2 regions of the Clostridium ljungdahlii DSM 13528 genome follow, and region 2 is predicted to be linked to the other one. Evidence: a T-box and tRNA genes for the amino acid it is inferred to sense, from the RefSeq annotation. Region 2 holds a T-box; the other holds one or more tRNA genes.
The links. A T-box is a leader RNA that pairs with one kind of tRNA and senses whether it is charged. The one in region 2 lies ahead of alaS (alanine--tRNA ligase), so its partner is inferred to be a tRNA-Ala.
Positions count from the first base shown of each region.

Region 1: it has a tRNA-Ala gene. The T-box ahead of alaS (alanine--tRNA ligase) is inferred to sense a tRNA for this amino acid. The anticodon was not compared.

Region 1 is NC_014328.1:4,476,673-4,483,137, reverse strand. It holds rRNA gene CLJU_RS20410 (23S ribosomal RNA) at 1-1,636, shown strand, start outside; rRNA gene rrf (5S ribosomal RNA) at 1,783-1,899, shown strand; tRNA gene CLJU_RS20400 (tRNA-Ile) at 1,905-1,981, shown strand; tRNA gene CLJU_RS20395 (tRNA-Ala) at 1,985-2,060, shown strand; tRNA gene CLJU_RS20390 (tRNA-Asn) at 2,115-2,189, shown strand; gene fusA (elongation factor G) at 2,412-4,496, shown strand; gene CLJU_RS20380 (hypothetical protein) at 4,627-4,866, shown strand; gene CLJU_RS20375 (CtsR family transcriptional regulator) at 5,073-5,555, shown strand; gene CLJU_RS20370 (UvrB/UvrC motif-containing protein) at 5,629-6,177, shown strand; gene CLJU_RS20365 (protein arginine kinase) at 6,180-6,465, shown strand, end outside.
Region 2 is NC_014328.1:1,309,065-1,315,529, forward strand. It holds gene CLJU_RS05930 (dipeptidase) at 1-189, shown strand, start outside; gene CLJU_RS05935 (RrF2 family transcriptional regulator) at 405-851, shown strand; gene nifS (cysteine desulfurase NifS) at 852-2,060, shown strand; gene nifU (Fe-S cluster assembly scaffold protein NifU) at 2,060-2,488, shown strand; gene CLJU_RS05950 (PRC-barrel domain-containing protein) at 2,630-3,145, shown strand; gene CLJU_RS05955 (AI-2E family transporter) at 3,228-4,256, shown strand; T-box leader at 4,352-4,539, shown strand; gene alaS (alanine--tRNA ligase) at 4,628-6,465, shown strand, end outside.

The DNA of each region.
Region 1 (6,465 bases), 1.5 Mb from region 2:
CGGTGGATTGTACAGGAGAGAGAATGCTGGCATAAGTAGCGAGAAATAAGTGAGAATCTTATTGGTCGAAAACCTAAGGTTTCCTGGGGAAGGTTCGTCCGCCCAGGGTAAGTCGGGACCTAAGCCGAGGCCGAAAGGCGTAGGTGATGGACAATCGGTTGAAATTCCGATACCGCATAAAAGCGTTTGACAAAAGGGATGACGCAGGAGGATAAGGTGTGCATACAAATGGATGTATGTCTAAGCATCGAGTCAGGTATACCAGGAAAATCCGGTATATCAATGATGAGGTGTTATGGGGAACCCGCAAGGGGAAGTACCTGATTTCACGCTGCCGAGAAAAGTCTCTATGGAGTTTTTATGTGCCCGTACCGCAAACCGACACAGGTAGGTGAGGAGAGAATCCTAAGACCATCGGAAGAATTGTTGTTAAGGAACTAGGCAAATTAACCCCGTAACTTAGGGAGAAGGGGAGCCACGCAAGTGGCCGCAGAGAAAAGGCTCAAGCAACTGTTTATCAAAAACACAGGTTTCTGCTAAAGCGAAAGCTGAAGTATAGGAGCTGACGCCTGCCCGGTGCTGGAAGGTTAAGGGGAAGACTTAGCGCAAGCGAAGGTCAGAACTTAAGCCCCAGTAAACGGCGGCCGTAACTATAACGGTCCTAAGGTAGCGAAATTCCTTGTCGGGTAAGTTCCGACCCGCACGAATGGCGTAATGATTTGAGCACTGTCTCGACAACAAATCCGGCGAAATTGAAGTGCAAGTGAAGATGCTTGCTACCCGCGATTGGACGGAAAGACCCCGTAGAGCTTTACTGCAGTTTAGCACTGAATTTCGGTATTGTCTGTACAGGATAGGTGGGAGACTAGGAAGTAGTGGCGCCAGCCATTACCGAGTCGATGTTGGGATACCACCCTGATAGTACTGGAATTCTAACCGGGCTCCATGAAACTGGAGACGGGACAATGTTAGGCGGGCAGTTTGACTGGGGCGGTCGCCTCCTAAAAAGTAACGGAGGCGTACAAAGGTTCCCTCAGAAGGGTTAGAAATTCTTCGAAGAGTGCAAAGGCAGAAGGGAGCTTGACTGCGACACAAACAGGTGGAGCAGGGACGAAAGTCGGGCTTAGTGATCCGGTGGTACCTCGTGGGAGGGCCATCGCTCAACGGATAAAAGCTACCTCGGGGATAACAGGCTGATCTCCCCCAAGAGTTCACATCGACGGGGAGGTTTGGCACCTCGATGTCGGCTCGTCGCATCCTGGGGCTGAAGTAGGTCCCAAGGGTTGGGCTGTTCGCCCATTAAAGCGGCACGCGAGCTGGGTTCAGAACGTCGTGAGACAGTTCGGTCCCTATCCGTCGCGGGCGCAGGAAATTTGAGAGGAGCTGTCCTTAGTACGAGAGGACCGGGATGGACCGACCGCTGGTGAACCAGTTGTTCCGCCAGGAGCATAGCTGGGTAGCCAAGTTGGGAAGGGATAAACGCTGAAAGCATCTAAGTGTGAAGCCCACCTCAAGATAAGATTTCCCATAGCGTAAGCTAGTAAGACCCCTCGAAGAACACGAGGAGATAGGTCAGAGGTGTAAGCAGGGCAACTTGTTAAGCTGACTGATACTAATAGGTCGAGGGCTTGACCAAATAAAAACGAAAGAAAAAAAGTTTACTGTGCAATTTTGAGAGGACAAAGTTCTTCTTTAACTATAAAATTTTTATAGTTAAATTCATGTTTAGTATTGACAGTTGTTTAAAAGCACTGTATAATATAAAACTGTGATAAGAAAATATCTGGTGGTAATGACGTGAAGGTAACACCCCTTTCCATACCGAACAGGAAGGTTAAGCTTCAGGGTGCCGATGGTACTGCAGGGGAGGCTCTGTGGGAGAATAGGTCGCTGCCAGGTAATAAGGATCTTTAGCTCAGTTGGTTAGAGCAACCGGCTCATAACCGGTGGGTCCGGGGTTCGAGTCCCTGAAGGTCCACCATGCGGGGGTATAGCTCAGCTGGGAGAGCATCTGCCTTGCACGCAGAGGGTCAAGAGTTCGAATCTCTTTATCTCCACCAAAACGAGTAACATTTTGTTACTCGTTTTTTAAAGAAATACACTGCATAGATTGTTCCGTGGTAGCTCAATGGTTGAGCATTCGGCTGTTAACCGAAGGGTTGGAGGTTCGAGCCCTCTCCACGGAGCCATTTTTATTTTTTGAATTTATTTAATTAAAATAGATTAGTAAAAATAAACCAAAGGTAGCTCACCTTTGGTTTATTTTTTATGAAGTGCATATTTTAGGTACTTGTTTTCATAGATAATAATATAAAAGTAAAATTATTTTGAAAATTTAATTAATTGTAGGAGGAATTTTAATTAGCAAATAGAATATATAATTAATCGAAAAGTAAGGGGAGGGATTGCTTATGAAAAAATATTCAGTAAATAATTTAAGAAATGTAGGATTTATTGGGCATAGCGGTTCTGGTAAAACTACATTAACAGAAGCAATACTTTATTACACAAAAGTTATTGATAGGTTTGGAAGAATTGAAGATGGAAGTACTGTTAGTGATTACGATATTGAAGAAAAAAAGAGAAAAATATCCATAGCTTCATCTTTAGCTTCTTGTGAATGGAAAAATACAAAGATAAATTTAGTTGATATGCCAGGATATTTTGACTTTATAGGAGAGACTATGGAAGGACTGAGGGCAATTGATGTAGCTATAATTGTTTTATCAAGTGTATCTGGAATTCAAGTGGGAGCTGAGAAATCTTGGAGTGGTGTCAATAAAAGTAAACTTCCTAGAGCTTTTTATATAAATAAGTTGGATAGAGAAAATTCAAATTTTGATAAAACATTGGCAGAATTAAAAGAAAAGTTTGGTATGTCTGTAGTACCAATTCAATATCCTATAGGAACGGAAAATAATTTTAAAGGAATTGTAAACGTTATTTCAGGAAAAGCTAAAATAATGAATAATAAGAACATAGCAGAGGAAACTACTATACCAAAAGATATTTTGGATAAAATCACAAAATGTAGAGATATGGTTATGGAAGCTGTGGCAGAAACAGATGAGGAACTTTTAGATAAATATTTTAGTGAGGGTACTTTAAGTGATGAGGACATTTACAAAGGATTAGTAAGAGGCTGTTCAAGAGGTGAAATTGCACCTGTAATGTGCGGATCTGCTGTAAATGGGATAGGAATAGATACTTTATTAGAAGATATAATCCAATGTTTCCCATCTCCTGAAACTTCAGAGGTAATTGATGTTAATTTAGAACAAAAATCACAGGTTGTAGTTAAAGTAGATGAAAAAAGTCCATTTTCAGCTTTTATTTTTAAAACTATAGCTGACCCTTTTGTAGGTAAGTTATCTCTATTTAGAGTTATGACTGGTAAGCTTAAATCAGATATGACAGTATATAATGTAAAAAAAGATAAAAGTGAAAAAATAGGAACCTTATATTTTTTAAAGGGAAAACAGCAGATACCTGTATCGGAAATAGGAGCTGGAGATTTGGGTGCTGTTGCTAAACTACAATTTGCCAGCACAGGGGATACCTTATGTGATCCATCGTCTTTGGTCGTATTTAAAGATATTGAATTTCCAGAACCAGTAATTTCGATGGCCATGCTACCTAAATCTAAAAATGATGAGGATAAAATATTTAATGGATTAAGTAAATTGTTAGAGGAAGATCCTACTTTTAAGATATCTAGAGATATAGAAAATGCAGAGACTATAATTTCTGGACAGGGTGAAGTTCATATTGACGTGATATCATCTAAATTAAAGTCTAAATTTGGGACGGATGTTATTCTGAGAGAACCAAAAGTACATTATAGAGAAACAATAAGGAAAACCTCAGATGTACAGGGCAAACACAAAAAGCAATCAGGAGGACATGGACAGTATGGAGATGTAAAAATCAAGTTTGAGCCAAGAAATGATAATGAAGATGATTTAGAATTTGTGGATAAAGTAGTAGGGGGAGTAGTTCCAAGACAGTATATACCGGCAGTTGAAAAAGGGCTTAGAGAATGTATTAGTCATGGGGTTTTAGCTGGATACCCTATAATAAGGATAAAAGCTACATTACATGATGGATCATATCATCCAGTAGACTCTTCAGAAATGGCTTTTAAGGTAGCAGCATCTTTAGCCTATAAGAAAGGAATTTTAGAAGCTGATCCTGTATTATTAGAACCAATTTTACATGTAGAAGTATGTGTCCCTGAAGAGTATATGGGAGATATAATTGGGAATATAAATAAACGAAGAGGTAGAGTACTGGGAATGGAAACTTCCGGCAAGAATCAGATAATAATAGCTGAAGTACCTGAAGCAGAAATGTTTAAATATGCTACAGATTTAAGGTCCATGACTCAAGCTAGAGGAAGTTTCAATATGAAATTTGAAAGATATGAAGAAGTCCCAGATGTTCAAGCAAATAAGATAATAGAAAGCAAAAATAAAATAAAAGTTAGGCAAGAATAAATTTCAGCCTCAATAGAATATAATTCTATTGAGGCTTTTTAAAACTAAATATTGTGTATATTTTAATTCACTACAATGAATAATAATTTTATTAATCATTAGATGAACTTTTCAATTAAGGAGAGATTATATGTCTGAATATAAAATGAGCATAAAAGGTAAAATTACTTTAGAGGATTATAGTAGTATATATGATTATATAGCAATAGTAAATAAAAATGATAAATTAACTATAGTTGTAGATAGCAATGAAAATGAAAATGTAGAGATAGTATGCAATATGTTAAAAAATAAGTATTTTACTGTTAATCCAAATAGGCCCTGTGATGGAGGAAAGTATTGTATAAAAGCATTTAAGAATGAGGATTAAATTATTCTACAGGGTGACTATTCTTATTTAACACATATAAACAGTATACAATAGTATGTATTAGAAAAATGGAGAAAATAGTATTTGAACTTAGTATTTATGTATAAAACAAATATATTTAGTGAAATATAGAAGTTGAATAAAACCTAAATTAATAATATTATTAATTTAAGGTCAAAGAAAGTCAAAGTCAAGAAGGTGGTAAATTGGCAAGATTATCAGATATAATAGAAGACTTTATAAAAGAAATGCTTAATAATAGTGAGGAGACTAAACTTCAAATTGGCAGAAACGAACTAGCTAATTATTTTAGCTGTGCGCCCTCCCAGATAAATTATGTATTGACTACTAGATTTACTATGGATAAAGGTTACTACATAGAAAGCAAGAGGGGCGGCGGCGGATGTATAATTATACGAAAAGTAGAATTTGACTGTAATGAGAATTTACTTAAAAGTATAATAGAAAAAATAGGGGATACCATAACATACAATACTGCTGCACAGCTTATAGAAACGCTACTTGAAGAGCAAGTTATAACGGAAAGAGAAAACATAATATTAAAGACTATAATAAATGATAGGACACTAAATATTGCATTGAATAATAAAAATAAATTGAGGGCAGATATATTAAAATCAATTATAGTAGTTATATTTAGAAGCCCTAAATTTGGTATGAATAGATAGATAAATATATGATATAATATTTATTGTATTAAATTACATTAAATGTTAATCATATATGCATAGGAGTGATGATATGATTTGTGATATATGTAAGAAGAATGAAGCTACAGTTCATATAACAAAAATAATAAATGGTTCCAAGCAGGATATTAATTTATGTGAAAAATGTGCTATGGAAAAGGGAGAACTTAATTTTGTACCTCAAATAGACTTTGTTTCTCCATTTGGATTCCAAAATATTTTAAGTGGAATCATGGATTATATGACAAGTGGCAATAATGAAGAACATAAAACCTTTGATATATCTTGTAAAACTTGTGGTACATCTTATAGTGAATTTAAAAAAACAGGTCTTTTAGGATGCAGTGAGTGCTATAAAAATTTTAGTAATATTTTAGGACCTGTAATTAAGAGGGTTCAAGCAAATTTAGGTCATACAGGTAAAATACCTAAAAATCAGGGAAAAAGTATTATTGAAAGAAATAAGCTTTTGAAGTTAAAGTCAGATCTTCAAAAGGCAGTATCCTTAGAGGAGTATGAAAAAGCAGCAACTATAAGAGATGCTATAAAAGAAATTGAGAAACAAGTTCATGTGAGCAACGAAAATAGGAAGGAGGGTTAACTTTGAATAATTGGACGACTACTTGTGATGACAGCAACGGCGGTTTGGTAATAAGTAGCAGGATAAGATTAGCTAGAAATTTGGCTGAAGTTCCATTTCCACATAAATTAAATGAAGAAAAAAGCAAAGAGGTAATCAAACTAGTAGAGAATGCTTTTTATACACCTTCTAGTAATAAGGACACATTTAAGACCAATTATTTGTGGGAAGAAACTGATAATGAGAAGCGAAATTATCTGGAAAAGCACCTTATAAGCAAAAATTTGATAGATAACAGCCACAAATCTG
Region 2 (6,465 bases):
AATTATTTAGATTCTAGGACACTTAAATCACTTCAGGATGAAGAATATATAAAAACGCAAGGTATTGAAGACGCTTCAAAAATACCTAATTTATTAAATATCCTAAAAAGGCGAGGATATAAAAATGATGAATTAGAAAAAATAGCTTTTAAAAATATGGAGCGTATAGTGAGAGATATACTGGTATAATGGCAGGGGGTTGTTGCATTAGCTATTTTTCGAATAGCTATGAACAGCTCTTTTTTATACTAGTTTTTTATTTAATATAATAGTTCCATGTTAAAATAAAAATGATTATAATCAGAGGTAAAAAATGCACATTTTATTGTTGACAATTTTACTCGAATTTGATACTATAATATTAATTACAGTATTAAGTCACATTGATTTAAGGAAGTGATGAATTGAAGCTATCCACAAAAGGAAGATATGGGGTAAAAGCTATGGTAGATTTAGCTATTCACTATAGTGATGAGCCGTCATCTATAAAAAGTATATCGGAAAGACAAAATATATCAGAATACTATTTAGAACAGCTATTTTCGAACCTTAGAAAATCTAATTTAGTAAAAAGTATTAGGGGAGCACAAGGTGGGTATATTTTAAACAGAGAACCCAAAGATATAACTGTAGCTGATATAATGAAAGTTTTAGAAGGACCTATAGAAATCTCAGATTGTGTAGATGAAAATAATGAAAATTCCTGCAGTAATATGGATTGCTGTGCTACCAGGCTTTTATGGAGTAGAATTAAAGAAAGTATAGAACAGGTTATGAAGTCTACAACTTTACAAGACATGGTAGATGATTATATTCAAATGAAACAAGAAAAAACGAAAGGGGATATATAAATGAATAAGAAGGTTTACATGGACTATTCAGCTACTACTTATACAAAACCCGAGGTATTACAAGAGATGATTCCTTATTTTACTGAGAATTTTGGAAACCCATCTTCACTGTATTCAATGTCAGATGTTCCAAGAGAGGCAATTAATACAGCTAGACAAAGAGTGGCTAAGGCAATAAATGCAGATAAAAATGAAATATTTTTTACAGCAGGTGGCTCAGAAAGTGATAACTGGATATTAAAAGGAATAGCTTTTGCAAATAAAAATAAAGGAAATCATATAATAACTACTAAGATAGAACATCATGCTATTTTACATGCATGTAAGTTTCTTGAAAAGAATGGATTTGAAGTTACTTATTTACCTGTAGATGAGTATGGATTTATAAATTTAGAAGATTTAAAAAAAGCAATTAAGGATACTACAATACTTGTATCTGTAATGTTTGCAAATAATGAAGTGGGAACCATTCAACCTATAAAGGAAATAGGTGAAATATGTAGAGAAAAGAAGATATATTTTCACACAGATGCAGTTCAAGCTATAGGACACGTTAACATAGATGTAAAGGATATGAATATAGATGCTCTTTCTATGGCAGGACATAAGTTTTATGGACCTAAGGGAATAGGAGCAATGTACTTGAAAAAGGGAGTAAAAATTGAAAGCCTGATACATGGTGGTGCACAGGAAAGAGGAAAGAGAGCTTCCACTGAAAATGTCCCAGGAATAGTTGGAATAGGAAAAGCAATAGAATTAGCAACTTCTGAAATGAAGACAGAAAGTAAAAGACTTAGTAAATTAAGGGATAAACTTACAAAAGGATTAGTTGAAGAAATACCTTATGCTAAAGTAAATGGACCTAGTGGAGATAAGAGACTTCCTGGAAATGTTAATTTGAGTTTTATAGGAATAGAAGGAGAAACTTTGCTTCTAGATTTAAATGATGCAGGTATATTTGTTTCTACAGGAAGTGCTTGTGCATCGGCTTCATTGGATCCGTCACATGTACTTTTAGCTTTAGGGTTACCTCACGAAGTGGCACATGGTTCCCTTAGATTAACTTTAGGTGCTGGTACTACTGAAGAGGATGTAGATTATGCACTGCAGGTAATTCCGAAGGTAGTAGCTAGAAGAAGGGCAATGTCACCGCTTTGGGAAGACTTTCTTAAAACACAAAATAAAGGAGAGAAGGTAGAACAATTATGATGTACAGCGAAAAGGTTATGGATCACTTTAGACACCCTAGAAATGTAGGTGAAATTCCGGATGCAAATGGTGTTGGAGAAGTTGGAAATCCACAATGTGGAGATATAATGAAGATATATATAAAGGTTGAAGATGATGTGATAAAAGATATAAAGTTTAAGACTTTTGGATGCGGTTCTGCTATAGCATCTTCCAGTATGGCAACTGAACTTATAAAAGGAAAAACATTAGAAGATGCATGGGAGCTTACTAACAAGGCAGTTGCAGAGGCGCTGGATGGACTTCCACCAGTGAAGATGCATTGTTCTGTTTTAGCAGAAGAAGCTATCCATAAGGCAATAAACGATTATAGAGAGTCACAGGGACTTGAACCATGGGCAACTAAAAATCATTCTGAAACTATCCACGAACATGTTCATGGAAATTAATAATAATTTAGATAATATATTAAGTAGGTTTTCTGTAATATATAGAATTTAAACTTTGTTTACTAAATAAAAATATAACCTTTTTATGAGGTTATATTTTTATTTTTTGGATAAACTACAGGTATATATTTTTAAATTAAGGTGATATCTTTGTATAGAATAAGAGATTTTATATTTATGGATGCAGTAAATCTTTCAGGAAATTTACTGGGGTTTATAAGTGATATATTTTTAGACTTTAACAAAAAACAAGTAAAGGGGTTTGTTATAACTCCTAACAACATATTTAGAAAAAGTTTAAACGTATTTATAAAGGATATAGTGAGTCTAACATCTGTAATAGTTGTTACTAATGTAAATAAGGATAAGTATTTTCAATTTAATGATGTAAAGAGAATGAATGTAGTGGATGAAAAAGGATGTTTAATAGGGATGGTAGAAGATATATTATTTGATGAAGAAAGTTTTTGCATAAAGGCAGTTATACTTTCCACTGGATTTATAAATAATTTTATAAAAGGAAAAAAAATATTGCTTATAGATGATTTGACTTTAGGAGAAGATAACGTATTTTACAGAGGGAAAAAAGAAAATTTAAAATTTTTTAATTCTCCTCATGCACTATTTAACTCAGATAAGGCATCTGAAAGAAAATAGGCTAGCATACTGAATGGTTATTTTTTTGAAAATGTCTAAGAAAGAGAAACACTCAAGTATAATTAAAATTGTGGAAGATGATATGATGAATATTATTAAAAATTCTGTCGTCAAATATGTACTTACAATAGTTATATTTGCAGCAGCTGCCTTGCTTGTTGCTAAAAGTTCTGTATTAAGGGAAATGTTATATTTGATTTTTATATCTTTTTTAATAGCGTATACCCTAAAACCTATAGAAATAAAGATGGTTAATGCCGGAGTAAATAAAAAAGTTAGTGCTATTATTATAATAGGTATACTAATTTTATTAGTTGTTTCTACATTTGCTCTTCTTATACCATCTTTATTTAAGGAAAGCTTAAAGTTAAATGCCACTGCTGCCAATATTCAGATGTTAATAGACAAATTTTATGCAAAACTAAAGTTAATCCAGGGCAATAGGACAATACACTTATTAGTAAATAATTTAAATAGAAGGATTGACAGTGAAATTGCTTCTATATTTGTTAAAATATTCGATTTCTTAATGAATATGGGAGAAAATATATTGTATTTAGTAGTTATACCAATAATAACTTATTACTTTTTAGCTGATGATAAATGCATAAATGAAAGTTTGCTTTCGGCATTCCCGGTAAATAGTAGAAAACCTATTAAAAAAATATGCTGTCATGCAGATAAGATATTAGGACGATATATAGCAAGTCAGATTATGCTAAGTGCTCTTGTGGGAATAGCTACTTTTTTTATACTTATATTTTTAAAGGTGGAATTTCCTATAATATTATCTATATTAAATGCATTTTTTAACATAATACCTTATTTTGGACCTATATTTGGGGCTCTCCCGGCTATAGTTATAGCCCTTACAAAATCTCCAGAAACGGCTTTATGGACAGCGGTATGGCTTTATCTTCTGCAGCAGATAGAAGGAAACATACTATCACCTAAGGTTACAGGAGATAGCATAGATATGCATCCTCTTATAGTCATTCTTCTATTAATAGTTGGAGGAAAGATATCAGGATTTATTGGAATGGTATTAGCAGTACCTTTTGGAGTTTTAGTTAAAGTTATATATGAGGATCTGAATTACTATATGTTTTAAGGACCATTTTTAATTTTTGATTAGTATAAGGTACTATAAAAGACTACAATATTGACATAAAAGTGTATTTAAATTATAATTTGTATCATAATGGAATATAGGCAATGAATAGAAAAAGTAAATATTTTATTATATAAAGAGAGGGAGTGGATGGTGTAAACTTCTTATAATATATATTGAAGCTATCTATGAGTCATAACATATAATTTAAGAGATACAGGTTTTTTGTTTTATATATCTGTTTAATTAGGGTGGTACCGCGGATTCAGCTTTCGTCCCTTTTCAGGGATGGAAGCTTTTTAATTAAAATTATTTTTTACATAATAAGATGATAAAATTTGATTACATATGAGTGAAGAGGAGAGATACATATGGAAAAATTAGGATTAAATCAAATTAGAGAGATGTATTTAAGTTTTTTTGAAAAGAAGGGGCATTTGAGAATGCCAAGTTTTTCTTTAGTGCCCAATAATGATAAGAGCTTACTTCTTATAAATGCAGGAATGGCACCTCTTAAACCCTATTTTACAGGATTGAAGGTTCCACCTAGAAAAAGGGTGACTACCTGTCAGAAATGTATAAGAACAGGGGATATTGAAAATGTTGGGAAAACATCCAGACATGGTACCTTTTTTGAGATGCTTGGAAATTTTTCATTTGGAGACTATTTCAAAGAAGAAGTAATTCCTTGGGCTTGGGAATTTACTACTGATGTTTTAAAGATTCCTAAAGATAAATTATATGTCACTATATATTTAGATGACGATGAAGCTTATGATATATGGGTGAAAAAGACGGACATAGATCCATCTAGAATATTCAGACTAGGAAAAGAAGATAATTTTTGGGAACATGGAGCAGGACCCTGTGGACCTTGTTCGGAGATTCACTATGATAGAGGCGAAGGAAAGATAACTACAGTAGATGAATTTGTAAAAGCAGGTGATAGTGACAGGGTAGTTGAATTTTGGAACTTGGTATTTACACAATTTGATAAAGATGAAGAGGGAAACTACAATAAGCTTTCTCATCCAAATATAGATACGGGTATGGGTCTTGAGAGAATGGCAACTATAATGCAGGGTAAAAACAGTATATTTGAAGTGGATACTATAAATTCTATATTAAAAGAAGTTAGCAATATGGCTGGTATAGAATATAGTAAAAATGAAAAAAGCGATATGTCCATGAGAATAATAACAGATCATGTGAGAAGCGTTACATTTATGATAAGTGATGGAATACTTCCATCTAATGAAGGCCGCGGGTATGTGCTTAGAAGACTTTTAAGAAGGGCTGCAAAGCATGGAAAGTCCCTTGGTATTAAGGAAGGATTTTTGTATAAACTTACAGAAGTTGTCATAAACAATTCTTGCGGAAATTATCCTGAATTGAAGGAAAAAGAAGAGTATATAAAAAAGATTATAAAGCTAGAAGAGGAAAGATTTGATGAAACTATAGATAGTGGAATGCAAATTTTAAATGACTTTATATCTGATTTAAAGTCAAATAAAAATACTGTACTTGAGGGTGAAAAAGCATTTAAATTGTATGACACTTATGGTTTTCCTATAGAACTTACCCAAGAAATATTAGAAGAAAAAGGAATGACTGTGGATTTAGATGAATTCAATCAGAATATGAAAGATCAGAGGGAAAGAGCAAGATCTGCTAGAGCAGAGACCAATTATATGGGAGCAGAAAATACTGTATTAAATAAAATTCCTTTTGAAATAAATACGGTATTTGAAGGGTATGATAGATTAAAATCCAGTTCCAAAGTTAAATTAATTGTAAAAGATGAAGAATTTGTATCTGTTTTAAACGAAGGAGAAGAAGGAGTTATTATAACTGCTAATACGCCTTTTTATGCTGAAATGGGAGGCCAGGTAGGAGACAAGGGAACTGTATTTAGTGAAAATTTCAAAGGAGAAGTTTTAGATTGTAAGAAAAATCTAGCAGGAAAGGTACTACATTTTGTTAAGGTTATTTCAGGAAGTATAAATTTGGAGGATACAATTGAACTGAGTGTAGACGAGGATAGAAGAAGTAATATAAGAAAAAATCATACGGCAACTCATCTATTAGATTCTGCTTTAAAACAAGTTTTAGGAGAACAGGTACATCAGTCTGGTTCTTATGTAGATGAATCTAGGCTAAGGTTTGATTTTAATCATTTTGAAGCTGTAAGCTATGAAAAATTAAGGAA